DNA from 2 places in the Psychrobacillus sp. NPDC096623 genome. Region 2 is predicted to be linked to the other one. Evidence: riboswitches for the same ligand, from Rfam matches in the RefSeq annotation. Region 2 holds a riboswitch; the other holds the start of a gene.
What was found. A riboswitch is a leader RNA that binds a small molecule or an ion and turns the genes downstream of it on or off. The one in region 2 is predicted to bind lysine.
Positions count from the first base shown of each region.

Region 1: another riboswitch for lysine. It lies ahead of ACIQX2_RS13860 (Na+/H+ antiporter NhaC family protein); the one in region 2 lies ahead of dapA (4-hydroxy-tetrahydrodipicolinate synthase).

Region 1 is NZ_JBIWER010000005.1:36,919-44,885, reverse strand. It holds gene ACIQX2_RS13880 (DUF72 domain-containing protein) at 1-42, shown strand, start outside; gene ACIQX2_RS13875 (sulfite exporter TauE/SafE family protein) at 43-861, shown strand; gene ACIQX2_RS13870 (bifunctional metallophosphatase/5'-nucleotidase) at 877-2,250, shown strand; gene yunB (sporulation protein YunB) at 2,293-3,063, shown strand; lysine riboswitch at 3,112-3,294, shown strand; gene ACIQX2_RS13860 (Na+/H+ antiporter NhaC family protein) at 3,376-4,935, shown strand; gene lipA (lipoyl synthase) at 5,043-5,978, shown strand; gene ACIQX2_RS13850 (YutD family protein) at 5,993-6,334, shown strand; gene ACIQX2_RS13845 (DUF3055 domain-containing protein) at 6,509-6,775, opposite strand; gene ACIQX2_RS13840 (DUF86 domain-containing protein) at 6,861-7,322, shown strand; gene ACIQX2_RS13835 (TIGR01457 family HAD-type hydrolase) at 7,309-7,967, shown strand, end outside.
Region 2 is NZ_JBIWER010000008.1:107,884-115,850, reverse strand. It holds gene pstA (phosphate ABC transporter permease PstA) at 1-131, shown strand, start outside; gene pstB (phosphate ABC transporter ATP-binding protein PstB) at 212-982, shown strand; gene phoU (phosphate signaling complex protein PhoU) at 1,269-1,928, shown strand; gene ACIQX2_RS17990 (YehS family protein) at 2,043-2,555, shown strand; gene ACIQX2_RS17985 (VOC family protein) at 2,651-3,001, opposite strand; gene dapA (4-hydroxy-tetrahydrodipicolinate synthase) at 3,491-4,378, opposite strand; lysine riboswitch at 4,499-4,678, opposite strand; gene ACIQX2_RS17975 (DHH family phosphoesterase) at 4,841-6,028, shown strand; gene ACIQX2_RS17970 (LLM class flavin-dependent oxidoreductase) at 6,321-7,379, shown strand; gene ACIQX2_RS17965 (polyprenyl synthetase family protein) at 7,485-7,967, shown strand, end outside.

The DNA of each region.
Region 1 (7,967 bases), on a different contig from region 2:
CTTGCTCCAAAACAATTAGATTTATTTGAAGGAGATTTTTAAATGGAATGGATTATACTTGCAGTAAGTGGACTATTCTCTGGAATTGTCGGAGCATTGGTTGGTCTCGGTGGTGGGGTTATTTTAGTGCCCGCTATACTTTTTTTTGGCGCAACTCTCGGGATGATACCAAATATTACACCTCAGAGTGTGGTAGGGCTCTCTGTTATCATGATGATTTTCACAGGGTTGTCTTCAACGCTTTCCTATATGAAAACCAAAACCGTTGACTTTAAGAGCGGATTTATTTTCTTTATAGGTAGTATTCCTGGAACGATACTTGGAGCGTTCGTGAACAAAGGGTTGGACTTACCTTCTTTTAATTTATATTTTGGTATTTTACTTGTTATTTTATCTACTTTGTTGTTGGTTCGTGATCGCTTAAGTCCAGTTCGTTGGTTTGTAGAGAATGGGAAAAAGAAAACCTTCGATGATGGCAATAAAACGTATGTGTACGGCTATCCGATTTGGTTTGCCCTATTATTAACTTTTGGAGTTGGGTTTGCATCTGGTCTATTTGGAATCGGTGGGGGCTCTATTATCGTACCTGCGATGATTCTACTTTTCCTATTTCCACCTCATGTGGCCGTAGGTACGTCCATGTTTATGGTATTTCTATCATCCATAGTGAACTCAGTCACTCATATTTCGTTAGGAAATGTACCGTGGCTATACACGATTCCTGTAATTCCTGCTGCTTATTTTGGTGCGAAACTTGGAGCAAAATTAAATAAAAAGTTGAATTCCGATATGCTCGTGTTGGCTTTACGAATTGTACTTCTATTATTAGGTATACGATCTATTTTAGATGGTCTACTTTGACAGGATAGGTGAAAAATGAGAGAGACGATTTATATTTATCATACAAATGATTTGCATAGTCATCTAGAAAATTGGCCAGCTATTCATCAATTTCTCTCAAATAGTCGAAAAAACCTTGGGGCACAGGCATCCTTCTTAACATTAGATATAGGTGATCATTTAGACCGTTCAAATATATTTACAGAAGGAACGCTTGGAAAAGGCAATGTGCATTTATTAAATGAAGCAAAGTATGATTATGTGACGATTGGAAATAATGAGGGGATAACTTTAAGCCATGAAGATTTGGAGACCTTATACATAGACGCTAATTTTGAAGTGATCGTCTCCAATTTCACAGATTTAGATGGCGAGATACCTTCGTGGATATTACCCTACAAAATACATGTGACCCCATCAGGTATTAAAATAGGGATTGTCGCGGCAACTGCTAATTATGATATTTATTATAAGAAATTAGGCTGGCATGTTCAAGAACCAATTCCACGTTTGAAAGAGGTATGTCATATGCTTCGTCCGCAAGTGGATATTCTTATTTGTATGTCTCACTTAGGAATGTCGCTTGATGAAATAATTTCGTTGGAAATTCCAGAGATTGATTTGATCCTGGGATCGCATACACATCATGTATTTGAAGAAGGCAAGGTGATAGGGAGCTCCTTGCAAGCCGCTACAGGTAAATACGGAATGAATGTTGGACTTGTTACAATGGAATTTGACCATGTAGCAAGAGGGATTCAATCGAAAAAAGCAGAATTATTTCGTGCAGAATCCCTACCGAATCCAGCCGATGCCGATGAACAACAGTTAATTTGGGAAAATGAAGGTATAGCTGAAATGTCTAGAATTGTTTTTTACAATCCTTCCGCACTAAAGAAGGAATGGTTCATGGAATCCGATTTATCTCATTTCTTCGGAAAAGCACTGCTTTCTTTCACTAATGCTGACTGCGCAATGTTCCCGGCTGGTATCTTTTTAAAAGACCTTCAGCAGGGACCAATTACTGCGAGGGACTTACATCAGTGTTTACCTCATCCAATTAATCCGTGTGTCATTACATTAACTGGTGCAGAGTTACTTGAGGTTATTCGTACAGGAAAAAATGAAAAATGGCCAAAGCTTGAAGTAAAAGGACTAGGATTTAGAGGTAATTATCTTGGAGCAATATTATACGAACAGCTTCAAGAGCTAGAAGATGGGACGGTGCTAATCAAAGCAACACCTCTTGAATTGGAAAAAGTTTATACATTAGCAACGTTAGATATGTTTACATTTGGTTACTTTTTTCCTTCATTAAAATTTGCTCAAAAACAATATTTTATGCCAGAGATGATTCGAGATATTGTGAAATGGTATGGACAACGTGAAAAATTTGAATATGAGTCATGAAAATCCTCCTCCTTACATAAGTAGTAAGTAGGAGGATTGTTTTTGTTCTATCAAAAAAGGAAAAAACGATTTGCTATTTTCACTAGTCAACGCAAGTTAGCTATTTTTTTAACATGTTTTATGTTATCAATTGCAGGCATCATTTATTATATTAATGAGCAACTGACTCCTACGTACCTAAGATATGCAGAAGTCCAAACAAATAAAATAGCATCCATGGTAATTAGCAAAGCGATTAACTCAAGGATTGCAAATGCACTGGATGTCAATGAAATAATTGAAGAAGTACCGTCTGATAGTACAAACATGGTAACAACTCGATTCAATACAGAAATCATTAATCGAATACTTGCTGATACAAATAGCTTAGTTCAATCTCATTTGGAGCAAGCAGAGCAGGGGAATTTGTCTAGCCTTCCATATTTGGATGATATTGAATATGACAAACAAACGATGGAAGACCAAGGTGGAATCGTATTTTTCGTTCCTATGGGGCAAGCGATGAATATTCCCATCATTGGTAACTTAGGCCCGAAAATACCTATACGCTTTCACGTCATCGGTAATGTACAATCGAATGTCACGTCTTCGATAACTAAATTTGGAATTAATAATGCTTATGTTGAAATCAATATCCATATCAAAGTAAATGTACAAATAATCGTACCTTTAGCTAGTAAAATGAGTACAGTTGAACAGAGTATTCCTGTTGCAATGGGGATTGTGCAAGGTCAGGTTCCTTATATATACACAGGTGGCGACGGGGATGCAGCTCCATCCATAGAAGTTCCACTTCCATTACCAGAAAAATAAAAAACCTTCAAAACATAGTATTTACTGTTATACTAGTAGAAATGAATAAGAATAGGTAGAGGCCGCATAACTTAAGAGTAGTTTACAGGAGAATGACAACTGTGATTGTAAACGGAAGGAAGTTTTGCCGAAATTAGATGTTGATTGTCAAGTCAATTCTAGTTGGGGTTATTTTGAACAGAAATAACACTGTCGTTTATACAGATGTATAAATGGAGAGCTACAGAGTATAAAATTATGCTTAAAATTTTAACTAAAAGCCAACCTATGTATATATATTAGGTTGGCTTTTTATATTTGGGAGGACTTGCTTTGGAAAATACAATATTTTCGATTTTACCACCACTTTTAGCAATTGTAATGGTGCTAGTGACAAAAAGAGTTTTATTATCATTGGGGGTTGGAATTGTTTCTGCAGCTTTGTTAGTAGAAAGCTTTTCACCAATTGATTCATTCGTCATTCTTTGGGATTCCTTTCTCACGTCATTCTGGGATAATGGATGGAATTTGTATAATATTTATATATTGCTGTTCATATTAATGCTTGGAGTTATTACTGCGATTGTTAGTTTATCAGGTGGAAGCACGGCTTTTGCAGCATGGGCAGTTAAGCGTATAAAAACAAATCGTGGCTCAAAGCTATTAACAGCATTTTTAGGAATTATTATTTTTGTAGACGATTATTTTAATGCACTTGCTGTTGGACAGATTGCCCGTCCAATCACTGATTCTCATCGAGTATCTCGTGCAAAACTAGCTTATTTTATTGACTCTACATCGGCACCGATTTGTGTAGTTTCTCCAGTTTCTAGTTGGGGAGCGTTCTTAATAAGTCAGCTAGGGGTTATTTTTGCTACATATGCTATTACAGACTATACGCCACTTGAGGCATTTATGTTAATGGCTCCGATGAACTTCTATGTGATTGCTGCGCTTGCGATGGTATTTTTTACTGCATGGACAGAAAATGACTTAGGTCCGATGAAAAAGCATGAAAAACTTGCAAAAGAAACTGGTGTGCTTTTTGATCCAAATAAATCAAATCCAGGTGATTTACAAGGTAATTTCCCGGAAAATAATTATGGGAAAGTAAATGATTTAATCTTACCGATTTTCTCATTAATAGTTGTAACATTATTTTCGATGTTTTGGACAGGTTACCAGGCTTCTGGAAAGGTGATGAATATATTTGTTGTTTTTGAGAACACAGATGTTCCATTCTCTCTATTTATAGGTGGATTAGTGTCGACTGTTTTAGCTATATTATTATATACTCGGCAATTTAAAAGAAATCCAAAAGCTAATGCTGGATTAATCGGAAAAGCTGTTATTTCTGGTATAAACTCGATGTTACCTGCTATTTTTATTTTGATATTTGCTTGGTCTCTTTCATTTTTGATAAACGCACTCGGAACTGGTGAATATTTAGCTAAGCTTGTGACAGATAATAATATTCCGGTTGGTGTAATTCCATTTTTACTATTTGTTTTAACAGCTTTTATGGCGTTCGCAACAGGTTCCTCATGGGGATCGTTTGGTATTTTATTACCGATCGGTGCAAGCATCATTATGGTGGTAGAGCCAGAATTATTACTTCCTGTTTTAGCTGCCGTTTTAGCTGGAGCCGTTTTTGGAGATCATTGCTCGCCTATTTCCGATACAACAATCATGTCAGCAACTGGAGCGGGGGTAAACGTAATAGACCACGTAATAACTCAGCTTCCATATGCTATTATTAGTGCAGTTATTGCGGCAATCGGTTATCTAGTTTTAGGATTAACAGGCTCAGTTATGATTGGATTTGTAAGTGTTATTGTCATTCTTATCGTATTTTTTGTGGTTTGGAGTATTAATAGTAAACGAGCAGTTTAATTAATCTTATATAGGTAATCTGTGTTTTTGTATGGTTGTTTCCAACTAAATATTATGTTACATTGACAACAGTGTAGTTAGTTTATTTAGAATGGGGTCGAGCAAAAGTGACATCGTGTAAACCAACGAAAACAGAGTACCAAAGAAAACCAGATTGGTTAAAAATTAAGTTAAACACGAACGATGAATACAAAGGTTTAAAAAAGTTAATGCGTGAAAATAATTTAAATACCGTATGTGAGGAAGCTAAATGTCCAAATATACATGAGTGCTGGGGTTCGCGAAGAACAGCTACATTTATGATTTTAGGGGCAGTTTGCACACGTGCATGTCGTTTTTGTGCAGTAAAAACTGGACTACCTAACGAATTAGACTTGGCAGAACCAGAAAGAGTTGCAGATTCGGTTGTTATTATGAATTTAAAACATGTTGTCGTAACAGCAGTTGCGAGGGATGATTTAAAAGATGGGGGTTCTGAAGTTTTTGCTGAAACGATTCGTGCGATTCGACGCAAAAATCCTTTTACTTCCATAGAAGTTTTACCTTCTGATATGGGCGGTATTGAGCAAAATATCCGCAATATTATGGATGCAAAACCTGATATTCTGAACCATAACATCGAAACGGTTCGAAGACTCACTCCGAGAGTTCGTGCAAGAGCAAAATACGATCGTTCCCTAGAATTATTACGTCGTGCCAAAGAAATGCAACCTAGCATTCCAACAAAATCGTCGCTTATGTTAGGTTTAGGGGAAACACATGAAGAGATACTAGAAGTGATGGATGACCTTCGTGCTAACAACGTCGATATAATGACGATTGGTCAATACTTGCAACCTTCTAAAAAACACTTACCAGTACTTAAATATTACTCCCCAGCTGAGTTTGGAGAATTACGTAAAATTGCTATGAGTAAAGGATTCTCCCATTGTGAAGCTGGTCCACTTGTTAGAAGTAGTTACCATGCAGATGAGCAGGTTAACGCTGCAGCTAAGCAAAGACAATTGCAAGGCGAGGAACTTCTAGCTACTCCAAATAGCTAATGGATGGTGATTGAATGATAGTTGCAGAAGGCTTTACCTATGAGATTATAGAGAATTATCGTGAGGCATTTAAAGAAGAGGCCTTTTTGGATCGGTATAGTGAAATCTTAACTAAATACGATTATATTATGGGTGATTGGGGTTATGGTCAGCTTCGTCTCAAAGGCTTTTTTGAGGACCGTAGCCACAAAGCTACATTTGATACAAAAATAGGGACAATGAAAGATTATTTATATGAGTATTGTAATTTTGGTTGTGCCTACTTTGTCGTAAAGAAAACTGGTGTAGCCCCTAAAATAGTACCTGTAGAAGCAACAATAGAAGTAAGTGAAAACCTTGAGCAAGATCAATTATGATCTGCTCGAGGTTTTTTGTTTTGTCGGGTTCTTAAGGCTATCATCCTTCGAGGTTTCATTGTTATCTACAACTATTTCAGCAATTTTACCAAGTTTATGGGCTATCCCAAAGTCTAGCACCAGAAGCAAAGAAAAAAACTAGTCATGAATGTAATCACGACTAGCCTCTTTATATTAACTTAATAATTCTCGTAAATAATCACGTAATTCTACTGCTTCTTCCTCTGATCTATTAAACACATGCTCGAGATAGCCCGGTTCTTCTACATCATCCGATCCGATAATAGCAGCTCGTCCATATTGTATGTCCATCACTAGTACTTTTCCGAAAAATCGAGAGCTTTGGGAAATAGCTAAGTCGTATCTCTGGGATTCCCCTGTAAAGCCGACAAATCTTGTTTTAGTATCTTCTACATCATCGTACAAATAAAATCGTTCCACCACGTGTCACTCCTTCCTACCTTAGAATTATGGTACTATAGAATAGGAGTACATATCAACTGAACAACAATTAGGAGGCTTTTCAATGTATTTTGTAGATAGAAAAAAAATTGCTTTAACATTGGCTCATATGAATCAGTTGTTAAACCTTATAGAGACAAAAAAAGATTGGCAAGCAGATGAAGTATCCAAATTAGCGTTTGAGCGAATTGGTCATAATATTATAGAATCAATTATCGATGTAGGTAATTCGATGATTGACGGCTTTATCATGCGCGATCCAGGTGGTTACGATGATATTATCGATATTTTAACGGATGAAAAAGTTATCTCTGTAGAGATGGATGGTCCATTGAAGGAAGTAATCACTTTTAGAAAAGTTCTCGTTCGTCAATTTTATGCGGTAGACCATGCAAAACTACAGGAAGTTCTAACGAAGAATTTGCAATACCTTAAGCAATTTCCTACAGTAGTGGAAACCTATTTAATAGAAGAGTTAGGCCCGGTTTCTGCTTTTTTACCTGAGGATTCCAATGTTAAATTATAAGGCATACTTTATAGATTTAGATGGAACCGTTTATAGAGGGAAAACACCAATTCCTGAGGCTGTAGAATTTGTACATTATTTGCAAAGCAATGGAACCCCGCCTTTTTTCGTTACGAATAATTCTTCGTTGACGCAAAAACAGCTTCAGGAAAAGCTAGCAATGATGGATATTCATACAGATACTGAACATATTATTTCATCAGCAATTGCTGCCGCTAACTACATTAACGAGTATATACCGGGCAAAGAGGTATTTATGATCGGTGAAACTGGATTGGAAGATGCGCTTGAAACGAGAGGCATTTCCATCACTACTGGAATGGCGGACATTGTTGTTCTTGGAATTGATCGCGCTATTAATTATGAAAAGCTAGCTACTGCCTGTCTTTCTATACGTGCTGGAGCAGCATTCTTATCCACTAATAGTGATCATGCTTTTCCTTCAGAAGTAGGATTTTTGCCTGGTAATGGGGCATTTACAAAACTAGTGGAGCATTCAACTGGAGTAGAGCCTTTATATATGGGGAAACCACAACCTTTTATGTTAGAGTTCATACAAAAACAATATGGATATACTAAAGAGGAAATGGTTATGATTGGTGATAATTATCAAACAGATATTTTGACCGGAATTCGTATGGGGAT
Region 2 (7,967 bases):
TAGTTACACAAGAGTCTGGAGACATTGAACTTGCAGCAGCAGTAGGTATTGTGTTAATCGTAATTATTTTAGCAATCAATCTTTCCGCAACATATATATCGAAAAAATTTAACAAAGCAACCAATAAGTAAGAGTATGTTAACGAAACCACAGCAAAAGAACATGCTGAGCTAACGACCAAAAAAATCGAGTGGGGAAGGTATTTTAGCATATGGAGCAACGTAAACAAGATACAGCAATTATTAATGTAAGAGATTTGAATTTATTCTATGGGGAAAAACAGGCATTATTCGGAGTAGATCTTGCTATTTCTGAAAAAGAGGTTACTGCTTTAATCGGTCCTTCAGGCTGCGGTAAATCTACTTTTTTACGTACATTAAATCGTATGAATGATTTAATCGACGGTGTGAAAATTACAGGAGATGTCGTTATTGATCATGAGAATATTTATAAATCCAATGATGTGATTAAGCTACGTACAAAAGTTGGAATGGTATTTCAAAAGCCAAACTTATTCCCAATGAGTATTTATGACAATGTTGCCTATGGTCCAAGAATGCAGGGTATTAAAAATAAAAAAGAATTAAATATAATTGTTGAAGAAAGTTTGCGTAGTGCAGCGATTTGGGATGAGGTAAAAGATCGTCTTAAAACATCCGCACTTGGTTTATCAGGCGGTCAGCAACAGCGCGTTTGTATAGCGCGTGCGATAGCGATGAAACCTGATATTATTTTAATGGACGAGCCTACTTCTGCGTTAGACCCAATTTCAACGTTAAAAATAGAAGAGCTAATCAACAATATGAAGCGAGATTATACGATTGTCATTGTTACTCATAACATGCAGCAAGCCGCTCGTATCTCTGATAAAACCGCGTTTTTCTTAAATGGAGAAGTAGTTGAATATGATGATACAGATAACATTTTCTCTACACCACAGGATCAAAGAACAGAAGATTACGTAACAGGTCGATTCGGTTAAAGTAAAACATCAATCAATGGGGTATGCTTGTCCCACTGATTCAAAGCGGAACTCAGGCAAATAACGTGCATCGTGCGGCATTGTCTGAGTGACCAACATCCTGTTGGGCCGAACAATTCGGACTTTTAGGGGCAGTTAATCTCCCACTTACGCTTTTTTGTGCTTCAACCAAGCCATGAAGAGGGAGTCTTACGACGTACTGGAAGTACTAGTGCCGATCTCGTCGCCACAGGACGTGGTGAATTTAATCGGTCAGCGCGTAAATGTGGATAATAGGAGGGTACAAATGAGCATCCGTGTAAACTTTGAAAATAATTTAGACGAACTAAAAAGTAAAATTACTGAAATGGGTGAACTTTCCATTGTAGCTCTCGAAAAATCTTTTAAAGCTTTAAAAACACAAGATGTAGAAATTGCTTTAAAGGTTATTGAGGGTGATACAGCAATTGATAAACTGGAAACAGAGATTAATCAGTTCACCATTTGGATTATGGCAAAAGAAGCACCTGTTTCTAGAGACTTACGGGAGATTATTGGTATCCTTAAAATCTCCTCTGAAATCGAGCGAGTGGCGGATTTTGCGGTTAATATTGCAAAAGCAACGATTAAAATCGGAAAGCCTACCCCTTTACTAAATATTACGCATCTAGAGCAGATGAAGGATTTATCGATTGAAATGCTCAAAAAAGCACTGCAATCTTTTTTAGAGGAAAAAATTCTACTTGCGAAAGAAGTTGCCGACCTAGAGGATGAGGTCGATCAACATAGCAGGGAAACTTATAAAAAACTTACTGCTTATCTTAGTGAGCATCCAGAAGAAACTAACCAGCTCGTACAATTATTATTCATCAATCGTTTTCTGGAGAGAACAGCAGACCATATAACAAATATTGCTGAAAGTACTGCATATTTGATAAAAGGTCAAATTTATGATTTCAATTCATAATTAATAAATATAGATACTGGAGGGGAAATGTGAAATTTTCTTCTCCAGTTTTTTAATACTAGCTCAAATTATAGAAGAAGTGCTATTCTAATAATAATTATAGGAGGCTTTTAAATGGAGAATAATGATATATTAATCAGATTGAGATATGCCTTAGATATTAAAAATAAGGACATGGTAGAGATTTTTAAACTTGGTGGCGTGGAAGTCACAAAGGAAGAGGTACTCAAAATTCTTACGAAATCAAAAGAAGATGATGGCGATGAAGAAGTAGTGGATGATGACAACCATATGAAGTGTAATAATAAAATGCTGGAGTCATTTTTGAATGGTCACATCACTTATAAAAGAGGAAAACAGGATCCTAAACCAGAGCAGCCAGCTAGTCCTGAGCTAACTGAGCAGCAGAAGGACCATGTGAATAATATGCTATTGAAGAAGCTCAAGGTAGCACTGCAATTAACAACAGAGGATATGCTAGATATTTTAGATGATGGTGGTATCGCTGTTTCAAAAGGGGAACTAGGCGCCATTTTACGAAAGCCTGGTCACCGTAATTATAAAGAATGCGGGGATAATTTCGCCCGCAAATTCTTAAAAGGTCTAGCGGTGAAATATAGAGGTTAAAGTTTAATGAACTACTATTATGAAAAATGAGCTTGGAGAAGAATATCCGAGCTCATTTTTTTGTCTTTTTTAGTTTTTCCAATCCTTAAAATCCTCTATTTCTCCCAAAGCTCCATCAGTCGACCTTCAGGATCTTTAATCCAAATAAACTTTCCATATTCGCTAATCTCTTTTTCCTTTTCAAGTGGTACACCAATGTCTTCAAGATGTTTGATAGTCTCGTTCAAATCATGTACTTGAAAATTTAACATCACTTGTTGTTCAGTTGGAAAGTAACTGTCATTCTCTGTAAAAAAAGAAAAGATAGTCTCATTTCCTAATTGAGGTTTAATAACTGTCCCATTCCAGCTTTCTATTTCTTCAATCTTTAGTACTTCACTGTACCATTTTTTTATAACTTCCATATTCTTAGTTCTCCAAAATATTCCTCCAAAACCTTTTATCATTTTTACTAACCCCTGTCTGTTTTTGATTTTTAGTTTTTCAATTCAATTATAGATTTAATCTAACTGCTTATGTCCGACTAGTGAATAAAGGAAAAGATCGCCTTTATTGTAATTCTTTCATGGCTTTTCAGAGCTAACATAGTCGCTTGCGCATTTGTTCTTTCAACTGATAAACAAACCATTTACATCACTGTATGAGTAAAATGTGAAATAAAAAATCCCAATCTTATCTTAGACTAACTTGTCCCCATATAATAAATTCAACAATTAGGACGTCAATCCCTTCCTGGAACAACGCTGCCGTTGGTTCATAAAATTAAGTTATAGGTCGCAGTTTTATGAAGTTTCTCATATCATTAGGAAGTCTGTAGTTAAAAGTAGGATTTTCGTGTATTAAATGAATATCACTTGCGACATAAACCTTTTCTTTAAAGAGAGCCAAGTAAAAAAAGAGCGAATTCTGGTGTAGATCGAATTCGCTCTTTTTTCTTATAATGAGACTGTTTCTAAATGTGAAGATAATACATTTTGCAATGTGCTAAGCTCCTCGGCGTTTAATGGAATCATTGGTAGGCGTACACCACCTACAGGAATTCCTTTTAAATTTAAAGCAGTTTTTACAGGTGTCGGGTTTGGTGCAGCAAATAATGCCTTCATAATCGGTAATAACGTGCGGTGATCACTAGCAGCCTCTTTTATATTGCCACTGTTGAATTTTGCAATCATCGCTTGCATTTCGTTTCCGATAACATGAGATGCTACGGAAATGACACCTGCACCTCCAATCGATAGTACTGGAATTGTTAACCCATCGTCGCCGCTATAGAGGGAAAAGTCTTCGCGTGTATTGCTGATGATTTCAGCCATTGTATCTAAGTTGCCGCTAGCTTCCTTTATCGATACGATATTAGGTATTTGAGACAGGCGGATTACTGTATCAACCGTCATATTGACTACACTACGACCTGGAATATTGTATAGCATAATCGGCAGGGATGTAGCTGCTGCAATTGCTTTGAAATGCTGGTACATGCCTTCTTGTGATGGCTTGTTGTAATAAGGAACAACTAGCATAATACCATCGACACCTGCATCAGTTGCACGTTTTGTTAGCTCGATGGACGCTTTTGTATTATACGAGCCAGTTCCAGCAATTACAGGAACTCTTCCATTCACAACCTCCACAGTAAATTTAAACAATTGAACTTTTTCTTCCTCCGTTAATGTCGGAGACTCTCCAGTTGTACCAGATACAACTAATCCTTCTGTTCCATTATCGATTAAGTAATTTATTAAGTTTCGTGTAGCTGGAAAGTCAATCTCTTCGTTATGATCAAAAGGAGTCACCATTGCCGTTAATATTTGTCCAAAATTCATAACTTCTCCACATCCTATAATTTATTATTAAAAATTCAGGGAGAAGGGCATTTTTCAGTAGACGCAAAAAAGCAACAACGAGGGCTCGTTGCTGCAATAGAAATAAAGTAATATTTCTGTGCGTAAGATAGCCCTCCATATAGTCTCCTATATGACAATCCAGTGTTTGTTCAACAACAGAACCAGCTTCAAGAAAAATGAGATTCTTTCAACTTCGGCAAATTCCCCTTTCCACAAATGTCACAGGATCTCATTCTCCTCCAAAAGTGTACTGATGGTTTTTGCGCCTCTATCCTTACTTCAAATGTATTTGAAATAAGAGAATATTTAATTACTAAAATAATACATGGTTTTTCCTACTATTGCAACAGATTACATGTAAAATAAATATAAAGCTATTAGAGGTAAGTTCTAATAATAAGTTTCTCACGAAATAACCATACTATACTAGAGGTGAAAAGGATGTATAAATTATTGTCTCATAATGATTTAGATGGCGTCGGATGTGGCATCTTAGCAAAGCTTGCTTTTGGTGAGCAAGTGAAGGTGCGCTATAATTCGATTTCTTCACTTAATCGAGAGATTGAATATTTTTTAGAAAATGATGAGCCGGATACGTTTTTATTTATAACGGATTTGACTCCAAACGAAGAGAATGAAAAAAAGTTAAATGATTTTTACAATGCAAAAGGAAAGCTCCAATTAATTGACCATCACAAATCTGCTCTCCATTTTAATGATTATGACTGGGGTTATATTTCAGTAGAAAACTCTGAAGGAAAATTAACCTCCGCTACTTCATTATTATATGAATATCTTGTTAATAATGAACTGTTGAAACCAACTGCTGCGCTTTCGGAGTTTGTAGAGTTAGTTAGACAGTATGATACATGGGAATGGGAGAAGAACGGAAACAAGCGTGCCCATTCACTAAATTCCCTTTTCTATTTAATAGCTATAGAAGAATTTGAAGAAAAGATGTTAGAGCGTCTCCGTACTAGTGAGACCTTCAATTTTGATGAATTTGAAAAGAAAATATTACTTATGGAAGAAGACAAGATTGACCGCTATATTCGCAGAAAGAAAAAAGAGATTGTCCAGGCGAAAGTAGGAGAACATTTAGCTGGTGTTGTATATGCAGAAACGTATCATTCAGAGCTTGGCAATGAACTAGGTAAAGAAAATCCGCATCTCGACTATATAGCAATTGTAATTATGGGAGGGAAAAGAATCTCTCTTCGTACAATTTATGACCATATCGATGTATCTAAAATTGCTGGACAGTTTGGCGGTGGGGGGCATCAAAAAGCATCTGGCTGTAATTTAACAGAGGAAGCCTATAAGTTATTTGTTTTGGACACATTCCACCTGTCACCGATTTTGGAAGATGCAAAAAGAAATCAATATAATTTGAAACAATCATCCTTTGGTTCGTTTTATAAAAATAGAAATAATGAAACGTTCATCTTATATTCTAAAAATGGGGTCGATTGGATTCTGGAAAAAGATAAAGTAGCAATCGAAAAAACCTTTACTAGCTTTGAAGAAGGGGAGCGTTTCTTAAAGCGGAACTACGAGGCAGCTTTAGTTAGAGACGAACTTTTCGTCGATTACTTAATGAGTGAAGTGAAAAAAAGAGAGAACTCCTGATACGGAGAATTTTAGGCGGACATAAAATGTATATTGCTTAAGTTACTTTCGCTCAGTCATTGAATACTCGCTTTCAGAAAGTTGATACTCTCGGAAGGACCTTGCTACTCGTCTTCAAGGTAACTTTACTCGCTCTTCACCTTGATTTATTTACGTAACTGAATATTTATCCAAATGACACTCCTTCTAATGAAACTGGAAAATTGAATATAAATTGAATGATAAGGTATCATTAAGCCGAGAGACTTATTTAGAAAATAATAAGACTGCAGAATTGAAGGAGGCAAATCATATGGAAATTGGAATAACAACGTTTGTTGAAACAACTCCGGATGTAAAAACGGGTAAAATAATTAGCCATGCAGAGCGTATTCGAGAGGTTATAGAAGAGATTGTATTAGCGGACCAGGTAGGCTTGGATGTATTTGGGGTGGGAGAGCATCATCGAAAGGATTATGCCGCTTCTGCACCAGCAGTTCTTTTAGCTGCAGCTGCTTCACGGACGAAGCAAATTAGACTCACAAGCGCCGTTACAGTACTTTCTTCGGATGACCCAGTGCGAGTATTTGAGGAATTTTCTACATTAGATGCTATTTCCAATGGTCGTGCAGAAATAATGGCTGGACGTGGTTCCTTTATCGAATCCTTCCCTCTTTTTGGATATGATTTAAAAGACTATGATGAATTATATGATGAGAAGCTCGATTTGCTATTGAAAATACGTGAGTCTGAAATGGTCACATGGAGTGGTAAGCATCGTGCTGCTATTCAGAATCGTGGAGTTTATCCACGTCCTGAACAAAATCCGCTACCAGTTTGGATCGCTAGTGGTGGTACTCCGCAATCAGTTGCTCGCGCCGGTTTCCTAGGATTACCACTAGTTTTGGCGATTATTGGTGGAAGTCCACTACAGTTTGAGCCACTCGTGAAGCTTTATAAAAAAGCGGCTACTCAAGCCGGACATGATGTATCGAAGTTAACAGTTGCATCACACTCTCATGGCTTTGTTGCAGAAACTACAGACATTGCTGTAGATAAATTTTTCGCACCTACACAGCAAGCGATGAATGTTTTAGGAAGAGAACGTGGTTGGGGTCCGTATACACGTTCTACCTTCGATGCTGCACGTAGCTTAGAAGGCGCTTTATATGTAGGAGATGTAGAAACAGTTGCAGAAAAAATTATTTTCCTTCGTAAAAATGTTGGAATCACACGCTTCATGCTTCATGTGCCAGTTGGGTCAATGCCCCATGAAGATGTGATGAAGGCAATCGAATTGCTAGGTAAAGAAGTTGCGCCGATTGTTCGTACAGAAGTAGATAGATGGGAAGCAGCTGGTGAAAGTAATTAATTTATTTCGTCTGTAATAAACATATAAGGAGAAATAAGAAGGGAACGGGTATCGTTCTCTTTTTTCATCTCGAGCAATAAAAAAGAAGTGAAGGTGAGTAATGGTATGAACGGGAAATTAATCATCCATGCCGATGAATGCTACCAAAAAGCAGAGGAGAAGGCTAATCATTATTTCCAATCACTTTATGCACAAGTTCAGCAAAAAGCATATGTGCCAACTTTAATGGAGGATATACACTTATGGAAACATAACCATATCCGTCATTATTCTTTGTTTCCAAAAAGAAAAGAAAAAGCTAATGCTGGTAGTTACCACAATTATATAAAGTGGCTCAATTATACAGGGAAATTAGATAATTATTTGAATCGAAGCATTTCTTATATTTTTATGCGAGATTTAGGGAAAGCATTGAACTCTCCAGAAACGGAGAGGCGGATTCGAAATGTAGTAGAAAATTTGAAAACGCATCTTCTATCTTCAACAGATAATCGAAAGAATGATGCTGAGATGTTCAGTATGCCAGCCTTGTACCGGCTTGCTCAAAGGGAAGGACTAGAGTCGACTTTCATATGGCTGATAAATAAG